2 regions of the Limnothrix sp. HT2024 genome follow, and region 1 is predicted to be linked to the other one. Evidence: riboswitches for the same ligand, from Rfam matches in the RefSeq annotation. Region 1 holds a riboswitch; the other holds the start of a gene.
The links. Region 1 has a riboswitch for cobalamin ahead of AC2IAX_RS15705 (energy-coupling factor ABC transporter permease). Riboswitches for the same ligand answer to the same signal wherever they lie in the genome.
Positions count from the first base shown of each region.

Region 2: another riboswitch for cobalamin. It lies ahead of AC2IAX_RS12040 (DUF1636 domain-containing protein); the one in region 1 lies ahead of AC2IAX_RS15705 (energy-coupling factor ABC transporter permease).

Region 1 is NZ_CM181121.1:3,857,844-3,861,714, reverse strand. It holds gene AC2IAX_RS15720 (energy-coupling factor ABC transporter ATP-binding protein) at 1-471, opposite strand, end outside; gene cbiQ (cobalt ECF transporter T component CbiQ) at 471-1,277, opposite strand; gene AC2IAX_RS15710 (energy-coupling factor ABC transporter substrate-binding protein) at 1,302-1,604, opposite strand; gene AC2IAX_RS15705 (energy-coupling factor ABC transporter permease) at 1,609-2,328, opposite strand; cobalamin riboswitch at 2,395-2,537, opposite strand; gene rocD (ornithine--oxo-acid transaminase) at 2,672-3,871, opposite strand, start outside.
Region 2 is NZ_CM181121.1:2,966,411-2,970,281, forward strand. It holds gene cobW (cobalamin biosynthesis protein CobW) at 1-307, opposite strand, end outside; gene AC2IAX_RS12035 (HupE/UreJ family protein) at 487-1,128, opposite strand; gene AC2IAX_RS12040 (DUF1636 domain-containing protein) at 1,198-1,758, opposite strand; cobalamin riboswitch at 1,782-1,922, opposite strand; gene AC2IAX_RS12045 (GNAT family N-acetyltransferase) at 2,303-2,839, shown strand; gene AC2IAX_RS12050 (Gfo/Idh/MocA family protein) at 2,890-3,871, opposite strand, start outside.

The DNA.
Region 1 (3,871 bases):
CATCACTCCAGCCAAAGCCACTCGGCGCTTTTGACCTAGGCTCAGATAATGGAGCGGGGTGTTAGCGAGTTCTGTCAAGCAAAAGTCTGCCAGCGTTGCCTGAAGTCGTCTGCGGATTTCTGCCTCAGGCAACGACAAGTTACAAAGTCCATAGGAAATATCCTCAGCAACCGTCGCCGCCACCAATTGTCGTTCTGGATTTTGAAACGTCAGTCCAATTCGCTGTCGCCACAAATTGAGTGCAGCGGCACGATAGTTTAAAGGCTGACCTTGCCAAGTGATGATTCCTGAAGTGCAGCGATATAATCCAGCAATCAAAAACAACAGTGTTGATTTACCACAGCCATTGTGGCCTAAAATCACAGTCTTTTGACCCACAGGCACCTTGAAACTGAGTTGCCGAACAGCAAAACGATCGCAATGAGGATAGGCATAACAAACTTCATGAAGTTCCAACAGCACATCAGCCATCAAACACCTGGAAAAAGTCGAATCTTCAGCTCCAAAATTATTAATCCAACACAGCCAACAATCGCCTCAATGGCGTAGCGTTTCGAGTAAAAATAAGATTGACCGGCTTCAACTCGAAAACTACCATTGAAGCCGCGGGCTGCTAAGGCCAGTGAGAAATGTTGATAATGTTGTAGCGATCGCACCAGTAACTGACTAACCAGCAGCCCCACACTGTAAATCCACCGTTGCCTTGTCCGATACCCCCCTCTTGCACGCTGGGCCAGTTGTAATTCAGTCATGACCGCTAACAGCAAGAAAATAAATCGATACATCAGCAACAACAGTTCAGTTAACAAAACCGGAACTCGCCATTGTCTGAGGACTTGCAGTAAATCGGTAAACGGCGTAGTCAACAACACAAACAGCAAGCAAGAGGTACAGGCGATCGACCTCATTCCAATCTGCAATGCTTGCACCAGTCCACTGCGGCTGACCCAAAGATAGCCATTGGCGATCGCCACCCCACCCACCTGATCCTGCTGAACAGATACCATCTGCTCAATTGAGACCAAATTCAGGACTAAAGCCAGCAGGCTAGTGACCAAAAACAACCCAGCAGCCATCAAAACCTGCAAGTACACCTTGATGGGAATGCGGGCATAGCCCACCGTCCAAACAGCCAGCCACAACACAATCAGCAGTTGAGTACTGATCTGTGCCATTAGAGCAATCAGAAGGGTGGCGATCGCAAACCACAGCTTTTGTTGGGGTGAAATGCACCGTAACCGATTAGTGCAGGCGTAGACATCTAGGTGATGAGCCATAAACCGCCGCAACCTCGCGCGCGTTCAATCTTCTCGGTGATCTTGCCCCTTGCTTTTGCCGCGATAGCGCCCAATCACAAAACCAATAGTCCCGGCTCCCAGTGCAGCTTGGGAAGCAAATAACAGACTTTCAATTTCACCGCTGGGCGGCTCAAACAGCGGCTGAAACCAAGGTTGATAGCCGGGTTGAACTTCCCCGATCATCTCCTCCGCCTTTACATCAGCCCCCTCATAGTCACCCTTCACCCAGAACAAGGGCAGCACTGCCAGCGCCAGCACTGCAATCACCAGCAGCCCGTTTTCGTATTTCTTTAGTGGATTATTCATTGTTTTACGCCTCCTGCTTCAGTACCCTCAGTGTTTCCAGATCTGGGCGAGCGTAGGCTTGTAGCCAGTTCCAGACCAGAACCGTCAGCAACCCTTCAGCGATCGCCAAGGGAATTTGCGTGATGGCAAAGATCCCAGCAAACTTCAAAAATGCCGCCATAATCCCCCCTTGGGCAGCCGGGAAAGCCAGGGCAAGCTGAATAGAAGTCACGATGTAGGTCAACAAATCGCCCAACGCAGCAGCCAGAAAGATCGCTAATTTTTGAGAGCCTAGCTTCAACAGGAGATAGTAAATTCCATAGGCAACATAGGGCCCCACGATCGCCATCGAAAACAGGTTGGCACCCAGCGTCGTTAGACCACCATGAGCCAGTAACAATGCCTGAAACAGAAGGACGATGCTGCCCAACACTGTCATGACGGAAGGCCCAAACACAATTGCACCCAAGCCTGTTCCTGTTGGGTGCGAGCAACTACCCGTGACTGAAGGAATCTTGAGCGCAGAAAGGACAAAGGTAAACGCACCCGCCAAGGCCAGCAGCGGCTTTAATTCAGGGTTTTGCCGCGCGATTTGAGTCAGCGATCGCCAGCCCACAATCAAGAAAGGTAACGAAACTGCCCACCAAAACGCTGCCCACTGCACTGGCAGAAACCCTTCCATAATATGCATCGCCTGGGCAGGGGCTGGGCAGCTAACAACCCCATAGAAACTTAGCCCTGCCATGATGGCAAGGCTCAATCGTTTAGATAGCTTCATGTTTGTCTGTTGCCTCGCAGACAGGTTCGTAAAACATGGATTCTTAAATCGGCGGGCATCCTGACTCAGAGATTCATTTCTCATCACAGTTGCGGGACAGCGGCAGATTCGCACTGCACTTTCCCCCTTGCGTTTGATGGCTGTTCCCCATCAAAACCGATCGCATCCAACAATAACGTAGGGGCGGCCCAACTCGGCAGGCTACCCCTACATTTCTTTATGGCATCTCGAATGATTAGTCGTTGTTGCCGTGATCAGCCATGGTGCAAACACAAGCATTCCGAGCGAAGAAGTTCGACCACGGCAATGATTAAGCCGCCGTCAACACCCGTTCAATCCGCTCTAGGGCCCAATCGAGCTGCGATCGCGTAATCACCAGCGGCGGCGCAAACCGAATAATATCTTCACGGGTTTCCTTCGCCAGCACCCCTTCTTGCATCAGGGCCTTGCAGAACTGTCTTGCTCCGCCCGCTTCCGGTTTCAGCTCCACCCCAATCAACAGGCCTCGCCCTCGCACTTCTTGGATGTGAGGACTGGTAATTTCACGCAATCGCATCATGAAGTAAGTACCCAACTCGGCAGCATGATCGGGCAATTGTTCTTCCACAATTACATCCAATGCCGCCATCCCTACGGCCGCAGCCAGGGGATTCCCCCCAAAGGTACTGCCATGATCTCCAGGATTAAACACATCCATCACTGCATGGGTACTCACAAAAGCAGAAATGGGATAGAACCCACCCGACAATGCCTTACCGATGGTAATTCCATCCGGCTTCACGCCTTCATGTTCAAAAGCAAACATCTTACCCGTGCGCCCCAATCCCGTTTGAATTTCATCAAACACCAACAGCACATTATTCTGGCGGCACAGGCGCTCGGCCTGTTGGAGATAGCCATCGGGGGGAATCATAATGCCACCTTCCCCCTGAATCGGCTCTAAAAAGAAAGCCGCCGTATGCGGCGTAATCGCAGCTTCCAGGGCTGCCACATCGCCATAGGGCACCACTTTAAATCCCGACGTAAATGGGCCAAATCCAGACTGATACTGCTCCTCGGTGGAAAAGCTGACAATGCTAATGGTGCGCCCGGCAAAGTTATTGCTACACACAATGATTTCCGCTTGGTTAGCAGGCACGCCCTTCACGGTATAAGCCCATTTACGGATGGCCTTAATCGCCGTTTCAACGGCTTCTGCGCCCGAATTCATCGGTAACACCTTGGGCAGTCCTGAAATCTGACATAGCTTTTCGTAGAACCGTCCCAACTGATCATTACGGAAGGCCCGAGACGTTAGCGTCACTTTAGCGGCTTGTTCCACCATTGCCTGGAGGATACGCGGGTGACAATGACCCTGATTGAGAGCAGAATAGGCGCTCAAGCAATCCAGGTATTTATTGCCATCAATATCCCAAACCCAAACCCCCTGTCCCTCGGTAATCACAACATCCAATGGATGATAGTTATCCGCTCCATAGGTGGTTTCTAGATCGATGTAGTCCTGGGTTGT
Region 2 (3,871 bases), 890 kb from region 1:
AATCGATATCTTCCCGGCGATCGAGCAACAGTTGCATCGTCGGTAAAAATTCCTCTTGCACCGTGCAGCACAAGCAACCATTGGTTAGCTCAATCACGTTGCTGGGGCCGTTATTGGGGCCAGTCGTCTCCTCTTCGTCACAGACTTGGCACGATCGCAGCAAGTCCCCATCAATCCCCACTTCCCCAAACTCATTCACCAAAACGGCAATCCGGCGGCCTTGGGGATTTTGCAACAAATGGCGCAGCAGGGTGGTTTTGCCCGCGCCCAAAAAGCCGGTAACAACGGTAACGGGAATTTTGTGCATGGTTATTGGTATTGAATCAATTCTGGAACTCCAGTTCTGAGCGGCCCTAAGGGAATGGCTGAACAGCCATCACTGCTCCCTTGCGAGTCTCCTCAACTGACGCAGACAAGGGGCTTAAGCCCCTTGCCCCACGACGACTCGTGCTTTGCAAGTCTCTCAAGTTAGTTCTCAGGTATCCCCTAAGCGCCCAAGGCCGAGGCTAAGAATGCCGCGCCCGCACCCACAATGGCAAAACCGATGTAGCGCAGGGTTTGGGCGATCGAGCCTTCCGCCAACCGTTGCACCACCCCCCGCACCCCCAGGGCGATCGTGAGCTGAATGGCCGTGAATCCAATCAGATAGGCCGTGAGCGGAACCATGCCCGCCCCGACGATCGATTCGCCGTAGGCATAACCATGAAACAGGCCAGCCACCAGGGCGATCGCCCCCAAGGCCACCGTCGGCAGTTGGTGACCCATGGCCAGCAACAACCCAAACAGCACCACCGAACCGGAAACCATCAGCTCCGGGAAGGGTAAATCCCAACTTTGCAGGTGTAGACCCGTGCCGCCCAAGGCCGCGATCGCAAAGATCACAGGCACAATCCAGCCTCGGGCCGCCCCGATCGCCACCAAGCCGGAGGCCACCACAAAGGCCAAGTGATCCAAGCCGATCACCGGGTGAGCCAAACCGGACATGAATCCCTCAAAGCCGTTGCTGGGCACCTGACCACCCATCATGTGGTGCGCCGATGCGGGCAACGCAGCCAACAGCAGGGCTAAACCGGCCACAGCGCCAGCAAAATGACCTTGAACCGATGCCAATGTTTTGGTTTGTCGCATGGGTAATTTCTCCAAGCCCTAGTGGGAGGATGGGATGAATGCACAATTCTAGGGAGTGGGCAACAGCCCCTAGGTGATTGAAACCGTGGTGGGGGGAATGCGGGCCAAAACGCCGTTTTTCAAGGGTTCCGGCCGTTCACCCCAAGCCAAAAGACCATCGGGGCGATCGAGATAGAGATCGGCACAGGCGGCGATCGCCTCCACGGTTTGATCCAGGTGGGCCGGATCGTGGGGCAAATCCCCAAACAGGTAGCTGTGTTTACCGGTTGCCGCAAAGGCCACCACACAGGCATGGCTACAGGCGCTCATGCATTGAGTGGGAGTCAGGGCGATCGCGCCATTGCCCCCATCCGCCAAACGGCTTTGCAGGCGATCGAGCAATTGCTCACCGCCACTGATGCCCACTCGCTGGCCGTTTTGCCAAGTGCTGGCACAGGTTGTGCAAACCAACAGGGCCATGGGAACGGTGGCGGGTTGGTCGGCCGCTTGGGTCAAGGTAACCGAGGTGGCTCCACTGGCTGGCGCTGGGCTAGTTTTCCCGGAGCCAGCTTGGCTGAAAACAACGGATGGGGATGCGGAACTGGCCGCGAGCGTTTCGCCCGTCGGTGACAAAAGTTGTGAGGACTCCACAGTCCGAACCTCGCAGAAGTGGAAGGAATAAACACCGCGCGGCGGGCATCCTGACTCAGGGCGATCGCCCATCACAGTTGCGGGACAGCGCCGGACTTGCACCGGACTTTCCCCGTTACCTCTGGTGGCTGATCTCCACCAGAACCGCAGTTGAATCACGATCGGGTTGCCCAGCGGCTGGCGACGGGATGCCAAATGGCTTGGCTGTGGCCGCCGTCGATCGAGCTGGGCAGATTCATCCCAAGAGCATAATTCAGATCGCAGACATTTCAACAGGGGTCGCTCGCCACTCCTATGCTCAAGGGGCAAGTCGTCTGTGGAGCGTTGCCCACTGAATGATGCATCACTCAACGAATCCGATCCCACCTTGGGAGAGGGGAATCATGACTTGGGGATTGAATGTACCTTGACTAGAGGGTGTTGGGTATTGCCTACCCTACAATTCGTGCTGAATCAACTAATGCTGAATTAGTGCTGAATCAACCGCAAAATTACACATATTCCGAACCCATATTTCGACCTTCCACATTCGCAAGGAGTAACCGTGAAACTGTCGGTATACCAGCCCAATGATGCAGTGGAAATCGAGCAACTGTTCATCCAAACATTCACCAACTCTGAAGGTCAGGCCGAAGGAGCGATCGTTGGGCGACTGGTAAAAGACTTAATCAGTAGCACTGACCCAAGTAATTTCTATGGCTTTGTTGCCACAGAAGCTGACCAAATTATCGGAGGGATTTTTTTCTCACGACTGATCTTTGAGAATGGAGCTAATTCCTTCATTCTGTCTCCTGTTGCTGTTCGGACTGACTTTCAGCGCCAAGGGATTGGCCAACGGTTGATTAGATTTGGCTTAGATACTCTCGCCAAGGATGGAGTAGACCTGGTTGTGACCTACGGTGATCCCAAGTTCTACTCCAAAGTGGGATTCCAAGGGGTAACGGAAGCGGTGATTCCGCCCCCCTTCACGCTACAGCGTCCAGAAGGGTGGTTAGCTCAATCGTTGACGGGGGATCAGATTCGATCGATCAAGGGAAAGTCTTCCTGTGTCCAAGCTCTCAACAACCCCGAGTACTGGTAGATCATCGTTGTTGCGGAATACGACTGTTCAATTGCAGCAAACCAAGGTTTTCAAGTGCCGGGAACCGTCACCCATTGCCCCCGATCGTGGGATTCGTGGGCCAAGTCCATGAGCTGCTGAGACGCAATCCCCTCGCGGAGGGATGGGGCGATCGCCTGGCCTTGATCGATCGCCTGCACCCAGCGATCGACCACCCGCAACACGGCCGCCATCCGCCCATCGGGATAGGTTTGGGGAAACGCCAGCCGATCGGGAATGGGCAATTCCTGCAACGGCTCGCCTGCGGGTGCATACCAGAGCTTGAACCCGTGGATATAGTCCGCTTGGTTGTCGCTGCCCAGAATCAGCGTGCCCCGATCGCCATAGATTTCCACCCAATGACCCCGCCCTTGGTAGGTTGTGGAGCTTAAACAGACCTGAACCGGCGTGCCGTCGGTCAGCTCCAGCAAGATTTGGCAAATATCATCGGAATCCACCGGTTTCAGTTGGCCGCTGCTGGGGTCGGGTCGATCGGGCACGGAGGTAACCAAATGGGCAAATAACCGCCGCACGGGCCCAAATAGCCAATGGATGTAGTCGAAGGTGTGAGACCCGATCGCCCCGAGGGCCCCGCCGCCGCTCGATCGCTGGGCATACCAATTCCAAGGCCGGCTGGCATCGGCCCGACTGGAGGCCATCCAGTCGATTTTGATCAGGCGTTTTTGACCCACGTGATCGTCCGCCAGCAGCTCCGCCAAATATTGCCAAGCCGGAACCATCCGAAACTCAAAATCCACCGCCACGATCGCCCCTGTTTTTGTAGCCAACTGCTCCAGGGCGATCGCCTCTTGCGCCGTCATCGTCACCGGTTTTTCCAACAGCACATGCTTCCCGGCCGCCAGGGCCGTTTGGGCCATGGCGTAGTGCAAAAAAGGCGGCGTAGAAATCATCACCGCTTGCACCTCCGGCAGGGCCACCATTTCCTCAAAGCTATCGAAGGCATAGGGAAGCTGATGCCGTTGGGCGATCGCCTGGGCCGTTTGAACTTGGCGG